DNA from 3 places in the Streptomyces sp. NPDC012510 genome. Region 1 is predicted to be linked to each of the others. Evidence: riboswitches for the same ligand, from Rfam matches in the RefSeq annotation. Region 1 holds a riboswitch; each other region holds the start of a gene.
The links. Region 1 has a riboswitch for cobalamin ahead of ACFY9I_RS30780 (energy-coupling factor ABC transporter permease). Riboswitches for the same ligand answer to the same signal wherever they lie in the genome.

Region 1 (5,083 bases):
CCAGGGTGGCGAGGAGCCGTTCCTGGCCGTCGGGGTCGAGCCCGGCGGTCGGCTCGTCGAGGATCAGGACACGCGGTCGCATCGCGACGGCCCCGGCGATGGCGGTCCGCTTGCGCTGGCCGAAGGAGAGCAGATGGGTGGGCCGGTCGGCGAGCGCGGTGATGTCGAGGGCGGCGAGCGCCTCGTCCACCCGGGCCCGCACCCGCTCGTCGGGCAGCCCGAGGTTCAGCGGCCCGAACGACACGTCCTGTGCGACGGACGCCGCGAAGAGCTGGTCGTCGGGGTCCTGCACGACCAGTTGCACGGTCGTACGCAGCCGGGTCAGGCCCTTGCGGTCGTACCTGACCGGCTGCCCCTCCACCGTCAACTCGCCGGTGCGGGGCCGCAGTCCGCCGCTGAGCAGCCGCATCAGCGTGGTCTTACCGCTGCCGTTGCGGCCCAGCAGGGCGAGCGCGCGACCCTCGGGCACTTCGAAGTCGAGGTCGCTGAGCACGGCCGGGCCGTCCTCGTACGCGAAGGACGCGCCCCGCAGGGAGACCAGCACGGGCTCGCTCATGTCAGCGGCCTTTCCAGGACGAAGGTGAGAGCGGCCACGGCCGCGAGGAGCGCGACGCTGGCCGCGGTGAAGCGGGCGGAGACCCGGGCCTCGGGCACCAGAACGTGCAGGGCGCCGTCGTACCCCCGTCCTGCGAGCCCGGTCTGCAGCCGCGCCGCCCGGTCGAAGGCCCGCACGAACGCGGTGGCGCCGAGACCGGCGAGCGAACGCCAGGCGGCGGCCCGTGTGGTGTGCCCGAGACGGGCCGCCTGTGCCTCCCGGATCCGGCGCACGGAGTCCAGCAGCAGGAAGCTCATGCGGTACGTGACCAGGGCGACGTCCACGACCGGCGCGGGCACCCCGGCCTTGACCAGACGGGGCAGCAGGTCGGACATCGGGGTGGTGAAGGCGAACAGGAGGACGCCGAGGGACGCGGCGGAGGTGCGCAGCAGCAGCTCACTGGCGCGGACCGGACCGCCCTCGGCCAGGGTGACGAACCCGTCGGGCCCGCCGACCTGGACGAGCAGGGGCAGCGCCCCCGTGACACAGAACCCCAACGGCACCCGGTAGGCGCGCCACAGTCGGCGGCCGGGTACGCCCGCCGGGCCCAGCAGCACGGCGAGCGCGGTCAGCAGCACCAGGGCGGAGCCGGGCCACGGCGGCAGGGAGATCGCGAGCAACGTGAGGCCGAGCCCCAGCACGGCCTTGTCCACGGGATGGCGGCGGCGCCAGCGGCTGCTGTGCGCCGCCGCGTCGATCGGCAGCACGAGGGGTCAGCCCCGTCCGGCGGTGGATTCTCCGGAGCCATCCGGTGATGTCCCGTCACTCGCCCGGGGTGCGGCGGTCGAGGAGGCGGACGGGGCCCCCGGGGCTTTCGTGTCCGACGGGGCCGCCGGGCTCGCGCCGCCGTCCTCGGCGCTGTTCCACCCCGCCCGTGCGCGTGCCTCGCCCTGCCGTCGCCCCCGGTGCAACCCGAAGTAGTACGCGAGGACGCCCGCGCCCAGCGCGGCCTGGAGGGCGAACAGGGCGGACTCGATCTCGCCGGAGGGCGGCTCGTACAGCGGGGAGAACCACGGCTCGTAGTCCGGCTCGATCTCGGTGATCGCCGTCTCCGCCTCGCCGTCGGCGCCCGCGAAGGGCTCCTCCTTGTGGTCGCCGAGGCCGAGGGCCAGCGGCAGGACGGCGAGCGCGGCCACCACGAGCAGCAGCAGGACGTTGATCCTCGTGTTCCGGTTCATCGGGCCACCGCCTCGGCATCGGTCTCGGTCCGGTTCGGCTTTCCCGCCAGGAGCACACCGAGCCGGGTCAGTTCGCCCTTGCTCGACTGCACCAGCAGACGCATCACCAGCACGGTGAGCAGACCCTCGCTCACCGCGAGCGGGATCTGGGTGACGGCGAAGATGGAGCCGAACTTGCCGAGCGCGCCCGGGAAGCCGCTGCTCGGGTCGGGGAACGCCAGCGCCAGCTGGACGCTGGTGACGCAGTAGGTGACCAGGTCGGCGACGAACGCGCCGAAGAACACCGTGACCATCAGAGGCACGTCGAACCGCCGCAGCAGCCGGTAGAGGCCGTAACCGGCCCAGGGTCCGGCGATCGCCATCGAGAAGACGTTGGCGCCGAGCGTGGTCAGGCCGCCGTGCGCGAGCAGCAGCGCCTGGAAGAGCAGGGTGATGGTGCCGAGCACCGCCATGATCGGCGGCCGGAACAGGATGGCGCCCAGCCCGGTGCCGGTGGGGTGGGAACAACTCCCGGTGACCGACGGCAGCTTCAGCGCGGACAGGACGAACGTGAAGGCCCCCGAGGCGCCGAGCAGCAGTGTGCTCTCGGGATGCTCCCTGACCTCACGGGTGAGTGACCGTACTCCGTGGACGACGAACGGCGCGGACGCTACGCCCCAGGCGATCGCGTGCGCCGGGGGAAGGAAACCCTCGGCTATGTGCATGGCTCAGCAGACCCTCTCCAGCACCTCGTGGATGGTTGACGCGCCTTGGCCGGTCTCCTGGCTCACGGGTACCACCGCCCGTGCTCCGCCTTCCCGGGTCACAAGGACCCAGTGGCTGCCCGCGAGGGCCGGAGCCGGACTTCCCGATCACAGTGGCGAGGGCCGCACCGGCATCACACCGGATTTCCCGTTCACCAAGGCGTGGTGACAGTAGTGCCCGTACAAGGGCGCTGACAAGCGCGGGACGAGGGCGCGAAAGCGGTGGTGAACAGCACACACCCCGCCGCACACCCCCTCAGTCACACCCGGCACACACTGTCGGGGCAACGGGCGGCCTTGCCCGGGTGCGACGACTTCACCGGTGCGACCGGTCTCCCGGTGTGCCCTGGTCACCCTTGGCCGGGGTCCTCGCCCTGCGCTTGAATGCACTCTTCACACCGCCGTCACAAGGGAGTTAGCCGTGCACCGCCCGACTCTGGCACCCAGTACGCGCCGTCTCGGCGTCCTCACCGCCGTCGCGTTCGCGGTCACCGTCGCCATCGCGGCACCGGCCGCGGCCCACGCCGAGGTCGAGGCGGAGGGCGCCCGAGCCCTCGACCAGAACGTCGAACTCACCTTCTCCGCGGAGTCGGAGTCCTCCTCCGCCGGCATCACCAAGCTGGAGGTGATCCTGCCCGAGGGAATCGCCCCGGCCGACATCACCTACGAGAAGGGACCGGACGGCTGGAAGTTCGCCTCCACCGGCCGGGGCTACACCGTCTCGGGGGAGAAGCTCGCCGTGGGGGCGGACGCCGAGTACGTCGTCACGGTACGGCAGTTGCCCGATGCGAAGTCCCTGGTCTTCAAGACGCTGCAGTCCTACAGCGACGGCAGGGTGGACCGCTGGATCGAGCTGGACGACGCCGGCGAGGACGACCACGGTCATGGCCATGGTCACCCCGCGCCCAGCCTGGACCTGAAGGCCGCCGCCCCCGGCGCGAAGCCCGTGAGCCCGGCCCCGAGCCCTTCGGAGGAGCCCTCGACGGCCGCGTCCTCGTCCGAGCCGAGCACGCGGGCCTCCGCACCGTCGGCGGAGTCCGCGGCGGACAGCACCGACGGCGACGACGGACTCCCCCTCGCCGTCCCCCTGGGCATCGGCGCGGCCGTCCTCGCCCTGGGTGCCGGAGTGTGGTGGTTCCGACGCGGCCGCCGGAGCGGCACCACCTGACGGAACCGGCGGGGACTGACGCCCGGCTGCCAGGGGTAGCCCTTACTGCGACTAACATGCAACAGCGTGTTTTCTGCAGTAAGGGTGTGAGGCTCATGACGTCCCGACCGATACGAGGCGCCGCCGTCGCGGCGGCGGTGGCCCTCGGGGTCACCGCGTGCTCGGCGCCGGGCGGTGGCGCGGACGGCGGTGACTCCGCCGAGGCCGTCGTGATCGGGGTGGCGTCCGAGCCGGAGACCCTCAGCCCGCTCCTCGGCTACGGCAAGGACGGCAACTCCAAGATCTTCGACGGTCTCCTCGCCCGGGACGCCGATCTGGAGCTGAGACCCGCGCTGGCGAAAGCGCTGCCGGAGGTCGCCGACGGCGGCCGTACCTACACCTACACCTTGCGCGAGGGCGTGGAGTTCAGCGACGGCGAGCCCCTGACCTCAGCCGATGTGGTCTTCACGTACCGGACCGTCCTGGACGCGAAGACCAACAACACCGCCCGCAGCGAACTGGACGCCGTCAAGGAGGTGCGGGCGGACGGCGACGACAAGGTCGTCTTCACCCTCAAGTACCCCTACGCGCCCTTCGCCGGCCGCACGGTCCTGCCGATCGTCCCCGAGCACATCGCCCGCGAGCAGGACCCCAACTCCGGGTCCTTCAACACCGAGCCGGTCGGCACCGGCCCGTACGTCCTCTCCGCCTGGAGCAAGGGCGAGAAACTCACCTTCAAGGCCAACCCCACCTACTGGGGCGGTGCGCCGAAGGTGAAGAAGTTCACCATGGCGGTCATCGACGACGACGACGTACGCGCCACCCGGCTGCGCTCCGGCGACCTCGACGGCGCGGTCCTGCCGCCCAACCTCGCCGCGACCTTCAAGGACGACGGCGCCCGCAGGACCTACCAGGCGGAGTCCTACGACTACCGCACCGTCACCCTCCCCACCGAGAACGAGGTCACCGGCGACCGGGCGATCCGACAGGCGCTCGACGCCGCCGTGGACCGCGAGGCCATGGTGGACAAGATCCTCGACGGGGCGGGCCACCCGGCCTACGGGCCGCTGCCCACCGAGGACCCGTGGTTCGCCCGGGGCATCGAACGCCCCCAGGACCTCGGCAGGGCCGGGCGGATCCTCGACGAGGCGGGCTGGAAGGCCGGCGCGGACGGCATCCGGGCCAAGGACGGCCGCAAGGCGGCCTTCACCCTGCTCTACCCCTCCGGCGACAAAGTCCGCCAGGACCACGCCCTGGCCTACGCCTCCGACGCCAAGAAGGCCGGCATCGAGGTGAAGGTGGAGAGCGCCACCTGGGAGGTCATCGAACCGCGCATGAAGAACACCGCGGTGCTCGCGGGCTTCGGCAGCACCGGCGACCCCGACTACGGCCTCTACACGATGCTGCACTCCTCCCTCGC
Region 2 (5,083 bases), on a different contig from region 1:
AGCCCAGTATTCCGCTTCAGTTCGAGAACGCGCCCCGCTTCCGACGGCCCGACTCAGCCGTCGGGGGACAAGCGGAACGGCGGCACCCCTATTGCTACACCCACAGGTCCGCCTCAGTTCATCTCCCGTTCACCCAGGTTGCCTACGGTCCATATGCCACTGACGTCCGAAAGAAGCCCGGGTAAATGGAAAACTTCTCGCTGATCCTCGCGATAGTGGTGATCACCGCGCTCGCGTTCGATTTTACGAACGGTTTCCACGACACCGCCAACGCGATGGCCACCACCATCTCGACCGGCGCCATGAAGCCCAAGGTCGCGGTTGCCATGTCCGCCGTGCTCAACCTTGTCGGCGCGTTCCTGTCCATAGAGGTCGCCAACACCATCTCCAAGGGACTCGTCGACGAGTCCGGGATACAGCCAGAGGTCATATTCGCGGCGCTCGTGGGCGCCATCCTCTGGAACCTGCTGACCTGGCTCGTCGGGCTGCCGTCCAGCTCCTCGCACGCCCTGATGGGCGGCCTCATCGGCGCCACGATCGCCTCGGTCGGCGTGGGCGCGGTCCACGGCGACGTGCTCGTCACCAAGGTGCTGATCCCGGCCGTCGCGGCCCCGCTGGTCGCCGGTGTCGCGGCGATGTTCGCCACCCGGCTCACCTACAAGCTCGGGCGGCACACCAACGAGAAGGCCTCCGGCAAGGGCTACCGCGCCGGTCAGATCGCCTCCGCGGGCCTGGTCTCACTGGCCCACGGCACGAACGACGCCCAGAAGACCATGGGCATCATCACCCTGGCCCTGGTCGCCGGCGGTGCCCTCGCGCCCGACTCCGACCCGCCGGTCTGGGTCATCGTCTCCGCCGGTCTGGCCATCGCGCTCGGCACCTACCTGGGCGGCTGGCGCATCATCCGCACGATGGGCAAGGGCCTGACCGACCTCCAGCCGCAGCAGGGCTTCGCCGCCCAGACCAGCGCGGCCACGGTCATCCTGGCCTCCTCGCACCTCGGCTTCTCCCTCTCCACCACGCACTCGGTCTCCGGTGCCGTGATGGGCGCGGGCCTCGGCCGCAAGGGCGGTGTGGTCCGCTGGTCCACCGCCACCCGCATGTTCGTCGCCTGGGGTCTGACCCTGCCGGCCGCGGCGCTGGTCGCCGCGCTCGCCGAGTGGGTGACGGCCCTCGGTACCTGGGGCACGGCCGCCGTCGCAGTCTTCCTCGTCGCCTCCAGCGCCGCGATCTGGCTGATCTCGCGCCGTGAGGTGGTCGACCACACCAATGTGAACGACCACGCCGAGGAGCCCCCGGGTGTGGTGACCACGGCCATCGCCGCGGTGACCCCGCCGCCGGTCGGCCCCGTGACCGAGCAGCCGGCGGCTACCGTCCCGGCCCCCGTGGCCGCGACCGCCGTCGAGACCACGGCCGCGGCGAACTCGTCCACGCCCACGCCCGCCGTCTGAGCTCCGCGACCTCCTGAGGAAGATCACCACCATGCACATCGACTGGGCAGCTCTCGGCTCCGTCTTCGGAGTCAGCCTCGTGGTCACCGTGGCCCTCGTCGGCCTCTTCACCCTGGGCATCGTCGGCCTCTCCAAGCGGGAGGAGGCGTCAACCCGGGGTGACTCGGTGGCGGCGGCGACCACAGGGGCGTACGTCTGCTTCGCGCTGTGCGCGGGGGCAGTGGCGTACGGCATTTCCCTCATCATGACCTGACATCGAGAACCCACGGCCCTCCGGGGCCGACATGGGCGGCTTCGCAACGACCCCCGTAGACGTCTTGTGGCGCCTACGGGGGTCTCGTTCGTGTGGGACAGCCGGACGGGGCGTTCCGCCCGGCGGCGCGTCCCCCTCGGCTCGGCGCTGATCGGCGCCGTGGGCGCGGCCTCCTCAGGCTGAGCGGCACCGAGAACGGTCACCACCAGCCAGACCTGAGCACGCGCCTCACCGCTCGCCACGAGAAGAGCGGCCAGGGCAGACGCCGGGCTGCCGCGGGAGCGCCGAGGCGGTCTCCCTCGCCCGGTCTTCGATGTGCGACCTCCCGTCCCGAGCGGATCTTCACGATCCACCCGCTCCCGGGTCCACAAGTACGGCCGGAAGACCCCACCGCACCGGGTAGCGGAAGACGAGCAGTGCGTCACTGATCCCGTTCGCGTCACGGGCCAGGGCACGCCTGCCCTCGGCGGCCACTTCCACCGGGCCGGCCCCGTCGCCGGAGTGGCTCCTCCTGATCCACACCGTCGTCTGACGACAAGTCAGCGGTGTGGGGCTCAGCACACCGCTGCTGTGCAGGTCAACAGCAAGTTGACTGCTCTCGAAGGGGCGTGGTGGACTGCCGGGGCCATCTACGACGGCAGGAGAGGAAGCCGGTGCGAGTCCGGCGCGGTCCCGCCACTGTCACCGGGGAAGAACCTTCCCGGGAGCCAGGAACTCTCGCCGTCGGTCTCGTCGAACCAGGGCGTGGACACCCTGAGTGAGGACATATCGCCATGCGCGGCCGCCCGTCGAGTCTTGCCCTCCGGTCCCTGCCCGACCCTGTGATCGGCTGAGCCGATGCGTGCCGATCGCGTTTTCGCGTACGGCGCCACCGCCGGCCTCCTCGGTGACCTGCTGCTCGGTGATCCTCGCCGGGGGCATCCGGTCGCCTTGTTCGGGCGGGCGGCCGGGGCCGTGGAGCGGGTGCTGTGGCGGGACCACCGGGGGTGGGGCGCACTGCACACCGCCGTGTGCGCGGGTGGTGCCGTGGCGCTCGGGGCCGTGGCCTCGTCCGTCGTACGGCCCTCGCGTGCGGCCTCTGTCGCGTTGACCGCCGCCGCCACCTGGGCCGTCGTCGGGGGGACTTCACTCGGGCGCGAGGCTCGGGCCGTGGGGCGGTTCCTGGAGGCCGGGGACATCGAGGGGGCACGGGCCCGGCTGCCTCATCTGTGTGGGCGTGATCCCCAGGCACTCGACAGGGACGGGATCGCACGGGCCGTGGTCGAGTCCGTCGCCGAGAACACGTCGGACGCGGTGGTGGGAGCGCTCGTGTGGGGGGCCGTGGGCGGAGTGCCCGGGCTGGTGGGGTTCCGGGCCGTCAACACGCTGGACGCCATGGTGGGACACAGGTCGCGGCGGTATCGCCGCTACGGGTGGGCCTCGGCGCGGCTGGACGACGTGGCGGGGTGGCCGGGGGCTCGGCTGACGGCGGTGCTGGCGGCTGCCGCCGGCCGGAACGCTCGGGGGGCCGTGCGGGCCTGGCGGGCCGATGCGGGGAAGCATCCCAGTCCCAACGCGGGAGTGGTGGAGGCGTCGTTCGCGGGGGCGCTCGGAGTGCGGTTGGGGGGCACGTTGTCCTATGCGGGGCGGGTGGAGCATCGGCCTGTGCTGAACGGGGAGGGGCGAGCGGTGGTGGTCGCGGACATCGAGCGGGCTGTGCGGTTGTCCCGGCGGGTGAGCTGGCTGGCGTTGGGGGTCGGTGCGGGGGCGTCCGTGTTGCGGGCCAGGGTCGGAGGGCGCCCGGCGCCGGGGGCCGTGCCGGCTCTCCCCCACTCGCGCGTCCAGCGGTCGGAGCGGCATTCGTGAGCGGTGGGGAAGGAAGCCTCGTGAGCGGTGGGGGAGGAAGCCTCGTGCGTGGTGGTCGGGCCCTGGGCGGTGGGTTGCTCGTCGCCGGGACCACCTCCGACGCCGGGAAGAGTGTCGTGACCGCCGGGATCTGCCGGTGGTTGGTGCGGCAGGGTGTGAAGGTCGCGCCGTTCAAGGCGCAGAACATGTCGCTGAACTCGTTCGTGACGAGTGAGGGCGCCGAGATCGGGCGGGCCCAGGCCATGCAGGCCCAGGCCTGTCGGGTCGAGCCGAGCGCGCTCATGAACCCGGTGCTGCTCAAACCCGGTGGGGAGCGCAGCAGTCAGGTGGTGCTGCTGGGGAAGCCCGTGGGGGAGATGAGCGCGCGGGGGTATCACGGAGGGCGGCAGCAGAAGCTTCTCGGGACCGTGCTCGACTGCCTCGCGGAGTTGCGGGGCACGTATGACGCGGTGATCTGTGAGGGGGCCGGCAGTCCTGCCGAGATCAATCTTCGGCGGACCGACATCGTCAACATGGGAATCGCCCGCAACGCCCAGCTTCCCGTGCTCGTCGTCGGGGACATCGACCGAGGGGGCGTCTTCGCGTCGTTCTTCGGGACGGTCGCGCTGCTCTCCGCCGAGGATCAGGCACAGGTCGCCGGATTCCTCGTCAACAAGTTCCGTGGGGACGTCTCCCTGCTGGAGCCGGGGCTCGACATGCTGCACGGGCTCACCAGGCGCCACACGTACGGGGTGCTGCCCTTCCGGCACGGGCTCGGGATCGACGAGGAGGACGGACTGCGGGTGTCCCTGCGGGGGACGGTCCGGGAGTCGAACGCCGCGCCGCCCGTCGGGGAGGACGTGCTGCGGGTCGCCGTGTGCGCGGTTCCGCTGATGTCCAACTTCACGGATGTGGACGCGCTCGCCGCCGAGCCGGGTGTCGTCGTGCGGTTCGTGGACCGGGCCGAGGAGTTGGCCGACGCCGACCTCGTCGTCATACCCGGGACCCGGGGCACGGTCCGGGCGCTGGAGTGGCTGCGGGAGCGGGGCCTCGCCGACGCCCTCCTGCGCAGGGCCGCCGAGGGGCGGCCGATCCTCGGCGTCTGCGGTGGGTTCCAGGCCCTCGGCGAGCACATCGAGGACGAGGTCGAGAGCCGGCGCGGGCATGTCGAGGGGCTCGGAATCCTGCCCGTCCGCGTGCGGTTCGCGCGGGAGAAGACGCTCACCCGGCCCGTCGGGGAAGCCCTCGGGGAACGGGTCGAGGGGTACGAAATCCATCACGGGGTCGCCGAAGTCGTCGGCGGTGAAGCGTTCATCTCCGATGACGACGGACACAGCCTGGACGGGTGCCGCGTCGGGCAGACCTGGGGTACGCACTGGCACGGGTCGTTGGAGTCGGACGGGTTCCGGCGGGCGTTTCTGCGGGAGGTGGCGGCCGCCGCCGGGCGCCGTTTCGTGCCGGCGGCCGACACCTCGTTCGCGGCGCTGCGCGAGGAGCAGTTGGACCGGCTCGGCGATCTGATCGAGGAACACGCGGACACCGACGCGCTCTGGCG
Region 3 (5,083 bases), on a different contig from region 1:
TGGTGACCGGATCACACACACCCCCGATGAAACTTGTTCTAGTTATAGTGGGCCGAGCGTGGCGACGGCGTGTCGATGACAGGGGAGCCCATGACACACGTGACCGAGCACGGCGGAGGCGTACGGTCCATCGAGGTTCCCATCCCGGACAACCCGCTCGGCCACACCCTCGTGTACGTCGTGGACACCGACCGCGGCCCGGTCCTCGTGGACACCGGCTGGGACGACCCGGCCTCTTGGGACATGCTCGCGGCGGGACTGACGGCGTGCGGTACGTCCGTCGCGGATATCCACGGCGTCGTGATCACCCATCACCACCCCGACCACCACGGTCTCTCGGGCGCGGTACGCGAGGCCTCGGGCGCGTGGATCGCGATGCACGCGGCGGACACGGCGATCATACGGCGCACCCGGGGCACCGCCCCCGACCGCTGGTTCTCGTACATGACGGACAGGCTCACCGCCGCGGGCGCCCCCGAGGAACACCTGGCCGTCCTGCGCGCCCCGCGCCGCCCCCGCGCCCTGCCCGGCTTCTCCCCCGCGCTGCCCGACCGCGAGATCGTCCCCGGTGAACTCCTCGACCTCCCCGGCCGCCGCGTCCGCGCGATCTGGACCCCCGGTCACACCCCCGGCCATGTCTGCCTCCACCTGGAGGAGGCCCATCCGGCCCAACTCCCGGGCCAGGGGCGTCTGTTCTCCGGGGACCATCTCCTCCCCGAGATCAGTCCGCACATCGGCCTGTACGAGGATCCGGACGACGACACGGTCACCGATCCCCTGGGCGACTACCTCGACTCCCTGGAACGCGTCGGCCGCCTCGCCCCGGCCGAGGTCCTGCCCGCCCACCAGTACGCGTTCACGGACACCGCCGCCCGCGTACGGGAGTTGCTCGCACACCACGAGTCCCGCCTCACCGGCCTGCTCACGCTCCTCGCCGAGCCCCTCACTGCCTGGCAGCTCGCCGAACGCATGGAGTGGAACCGCCCCTGGCCCGACATCCCTTTCTCCTCCCGCAACATCGCCGTCTCCGAGGCGGAGGCCCATCTGCGGCGCCTGGTGAAGCTGGGACGAGCGGAGGCGGTACCGGGGAGCGATCCGGTGACGTACGTGGCGGTGTGAGGACCTTCAGTCAGTCGACGAACTCACGTCGCCGAGTGAGCGGACCAACCGCTCCGCGGCTCCGACGAGTTCGCTCTCCCGTGCGCTCATCGTCGCATCAGCCGCCCGGCGTTTCCTCGCTTCCACGAGGCCCTCGTCCGTCAGTGCGGAGGGGCCGTCGGACTGGTGGGTGAGGAGGGAGGCGAGGATGGCGTGGGCCATGTCCGCACGGGGGTCGGCGGTGTCGACGGCGACCTGGGCGAGGATCATCGCGGAGATACCCCAGTCCAGGCCGGGTGGGCCCTCCTCGCTGTTGCTCCAGTCGATGACCCGGGGGCCGTCGGGCGTGAGGATGACGTTCTCCGGGTGCAGGTCCAGGTGGAGGATGCGGGGCGCAGGGGAGCGGTGTGCCGGACCCGGGGGCGGGAGTGAGGCCGCGCGGTGCGTGCGGGGCGGGAGGGCGTGGAGGTCGCGCAGGAGGCGGGCCAGTACTACGCCGGACCGCGCGGGGTCGAGCCGGCCCGTGGCGATGGCCTCCAGCATGGTGGGGCCGGACAGCCGCTCCAGCACCATCTCCGCACGGGTCGCCGACCGTACGCACGGGACCGGGTAACCATGGCCTCGCACGTACTCCATGACCTCGGCCTCGGCAGCCGCGTCCCCCCAACCGTCCCGGTACCGCCGCAACACCCAGACCCCGGATGCGCCGCCGACACCGTCCGGACCGGCGGGTCGCCCGAACTCGTCGGCGCCCTCCCGGCGGACGGGACCGCCGGACCCACGGGACCCGCCGGACGCACGGGACCCGCCGGACGCACCACGGTCAACGGACCTGGCGGACCTGCCGACTTCGTCACGATCGGCCGACCCTGCGGCCCCGCCAGGATCTCCATGACCGGCCGACCCGGCCGACCCCGCCGACCCCGCCGACCCGGCCGGCCCGGCCGGCACGTCGGCGTCTCTACGACCGCCCAAGTCGCCAGGCCTGTCGGCCTCGTCGCGGACGGTAGGCCCGGCCGGTCTGTCGGATTCGTCACGGGCGAGGGGCCCCTCGGGGCCCTCGGGTAGGGCGGCGACGCCCAGGGTGGCGCGCCCGTCCGTTCCGGACTCGGCTTCGTCGTCGTGGAGTTCGTAGACGTCGGCCGTGCGCCCTGACCCCAGCAGTCTTCCCGTACGCATGGCCCGAACCTATCCCGGCGCGCAGACGGGCCCTCGGGCGTTCGGCTACCGGCAGGTAGAGTGGCCGGGTCGTCATCACACCCGTACGGGGGGAAGCCGGTGCAAATCCGGCGCTGACCCGCAACCGTGAGCCGACCCCGGTGAGGGGGCGGCGAGTCGGACTGCCCCGTGCGCATCGTGACCGGCTCGCGTCACCGGCGGCCCGCCGGTGTACGGCACCGTCGAGGAATACGGAGCCGAGCCGCCCGGCGCTTCGCCGTGCCGCCCGGCTCCCGCTCAGGGAGAGGCAGCCGCCGATCATGCATGTCCGCCGCAGTGCCCCGCTGGTCGCCGTACTGGCCGTCGCAGCCGGGCTGGGCACGGGACCCGGTACGGGTTCCGCGCCGGTCGCCTTCGCTGACGACGCGACCTCCGCCGATGACGCAACCTCCGTCGACGACGCGTCCTCCACCGCGCCCTCCGTCTCGCCGTCGCGGGCGATACCCACCGGCCTGTACGGCTCCAACGACCCCACGTACGACGGTGTCTGGCGGCAGTCCCTCGCCCTGCTCGCGCTGGACACGGTCGGGGAGAAGCCCGGTGCCGGGGCCGTGGACTGGCTCGTCGGCCAGCAGTGTGGGAGCGGGGCGTTCGCGGCGTACCGGGCGGACACGACGGCGGAGTGCGACGCCAAGACGGCCCTCGACACGAACAGCACGGCCGCGGCGGCACAGGCGCTCGCCGCCGTCGGCGGGCGTGATGCCGAGGCCGGGCGGGCGGTGCGGTGGTTGAAGGACAACCAGAACAAGGACGGGGGCTGGGGTTACACCCCCGGCGGGCCCAGCGACGCGAATTCGACGGCCGTCGTGATCGGCGCTCTGACGGCCGTGGGCGACGCACCCGAGAAGCAGGAGAAGAGCGGCAAGTCGCCCTACGACGCGCTCCGTGCCCTCGCCATCCCCTGCGGGGACGGCGACGACGACGGCGACGACGACGGGGAGAAGGACGGTGGCGCCTTCGCCTATCAGCCGGACAAGAAGGGCGGCCTCGCCGCGAACGCCGACGCCACGGCCGCGGCCGTGCTCGGCAGCCTGGGCGAGGGATTCGCACCCGACAGCGGGACCAAGACGGACAACGACAGCGGCGCCGACACGGAGTCCCTCGGGAAGTGCGTCGCGGGTGACGCCCCGAAGGACCTCGCCCACAACGGTGCCGTCCATCTCTCCCGCGCCATGACCTCCGACGGATACCTGAAGTCCGCGCTCGCGGGCGCCGAGGATCAGCCCGACCACGGCAACACGGCCGACGCGGTCGTCGCACTCGCCGCCGCCGGGGACACGAACGCGGTCGGGAAGCCGCTCGCCTGGCTGGAGAAGAACTACGGCGTTTGGGCGGCCAAGTCCGGCCCCGCCGCCTACGCCCAGCTCATCTTCGCCACGCACGCCTCCGGCGAGAACCCCCGCGACTTCGGCGGCGCCGACCTGGTCGCCCACCTGAAGGACACCGGCCCCGCACGCGACGTGGACGACTACTCCTCCGTACCGAACGAGGACACGGCCGCCGGAGAGGACAGCGGCGACGGCCTCGACACGGGCGTCTGGTGGGGGATCGGGCTCGGGCTCGTCGCCGTGGCCGTTCTCGTCGGGTTCGAGCTGGTGAGGGCCGTCAGGAAGCGGCGGCAGACATGATCTTCCACCGGAAGCCCTCTCGACCGAGGACCGTGTCGCTCCTGCTGGGCGGCACGCTGCTCGTCCTCGCCTGCGTGCTCGGGAGCGGGGCGCGGGCGGAGGCCGCCGCCTACCGCTACTGGTCGTTCTGGGAGCGGAACGGTTCGGCGTGGGCGTACGCCACCCAAGGGCCCTCCACCGCGCGGCCCTCCGACGGGGACGTACAGGGGTTCCGGTTCGCTGTCAGCCGGGACTCGGCCGATGCGGCGAAGCCGCGTGGGGCAGCCGACTTCGACGTCGTCTGCGGGGGCACGGCCGCGCGGGACGGGGAGAAGCGGGTCGCGCTGGTCATCGACTTCGGCACGGCGGCGGACGCGCCGGCCGGGGAGACACCGCCGGCCCCGCGTACGGCCTGCGCGCGGGTGCCGAACGACGCGACGACGGCCGAGGCGTTGGCGTCCGTCGCGAAGCCGCTGCGGTACGACACGAACGCGCTGCTCTGCGCCATCGCGGACTATCCGGGGAAGGGGTGCGGGGAGGCGGTCGACGCGGACCGGACCGCCGGTGCCGAGCCGACCTCGAACGCGTCGAGCGCGCCGCCCGGGTCCGCCTCGGGCGACGAAGGGGGCCCGTCCGTCGGGTTGTTCGTCGGCGCGGGAGTGGTCGCCGTGCTCGGCGCGGCAGCGGTGTGGCGGGCCCGGCGCCGCGACCATGCCTAGGCACGGACGGTCGACGCCTGGGGACGGGCGGTCGACCACGCCTGAGGACGGGCGGCCGACCACGCCTGAGGACGGGCGGTCCGCGCTGTCCAGGCGCGGGCGGCCGACCACGCCCGGTCGCGGGCGGTCGAACACCCCCGGGTACGGACCTTCGTGCCACCCCCTGGCCTGGTGGCTCTGGGCCCTCGGGTTGGCGACGGCCGCGTCCCGTACCACCAACCCCCTCCTCCTCGCCCTGCTCATCGCGGTGGCCGGATATGTCGTGGCCACCCATCGGACCGACGCCCCCTGGGCCCGGTCCTACACCGCGTTCGTGAAGCTCGGCCTGGCCGTGCTCATCGTCCGGCTGGCCTTCGCCGTCGTGCTGGGCTCGCCCGTCCCCGGAACGCACACGCTGTTCACGCTGCCCGAGGTGCCGCTCCCGGCCTGGGCGCAGGGAGT

Region 2: linked by a shared signal. The riboswitch ahead of ACFY9I_RS25355 (cobalamin biosynthesis protein) and the one ahead of ACFY9I_RS30780 (energy-coupling factor ABC transporter permease) in region 1 are both predicted to bind cobalamin.
Region 3: linked by a shared signal. The riboswitch ahead of ACFY9I_RS18020 (prenyltransferase/squalene oxidase repeat-containing protein) and the one ahead of ACFY9I_RS30780 (energy-coupling factor ABC transporter permease) in region 1 are both predicted to bind cobalamin.

What each region holds. Positions count from the first base shown of each region.
Region 1 is NZ_JBIBEN010000019.1:131,227-136,309, forward strand. It holds gene ACFY9I_RS30765 (ATP-binding cassette domain-containing protein) at 1-556, opposite strand, end outside; gene cbiQ (cobalt ECF transporter T component CbiQ) at 553-1,302, opposite strand; gene ACFY9I_RS30775 (energy-coupling factor ABC transporter substrate-binding protein) at 1,309-1,773, opposite strand; gene ACFY9I_RS30780 (energy-coupling factor ABC transporter permease) at 1,770-2,477, opposite strand; cobalamin riboswitch at 2,507-2,691, opposite strand; gene ACFY9I_RS30785 (DUF1775 domain-containing protein) at 2,938-3,684, shown strand; gene ACFY9I_RS30790 (ABC transporter substrate-binding protein) at 3,780-5,083, shown strand, end outside.
Region 2 is NZ_JBIBEN010000014.1:60,575-65,657, forward strand. It holds gene ACFY9I_RS25345 (inorganic phosphate transporter) at 186-1,451, shown strand; gene ACFY9I_RS25350 (hypothetical protein) at 1,483-1,704, shown strand; cobalamin riboswitch at 2,299-2,442, shown strand; gene ACFY9I_RS25355 (cobalamin biosynthesis protein) at 2,542-3,549, shown strand; gene ACFY9I_RS25360 (cobyric acid synthase) at 3,612-5,083, shown strand, end outside.
Region 3 is NZ_JBIBEN010000008.1:327,296-332,378, reverse strand. It holds gene ACFY9I_RS18030 (MBL fold metallo-hydrolase) at 91-1,119, shown strand; gene ACFY9I_RS18025 (phosphotransferase) at 1,126-2,277, opposite strand; cobalamin riboswitch at 2,327-2,461, shown strand; gene ACFY9I_RS18020 (prenyltransferase/squalene oxidase repeat-containing protein) at 2,577-3,944, shown strand; gene ACFY9I_RS18015 (SCO2322 family protein) at 3,941-4,642, shown strand; gene ACFY9I_RS18010 (CbiQ family ECF transporter T component) at 4,635-5,083, shown strand, end outside.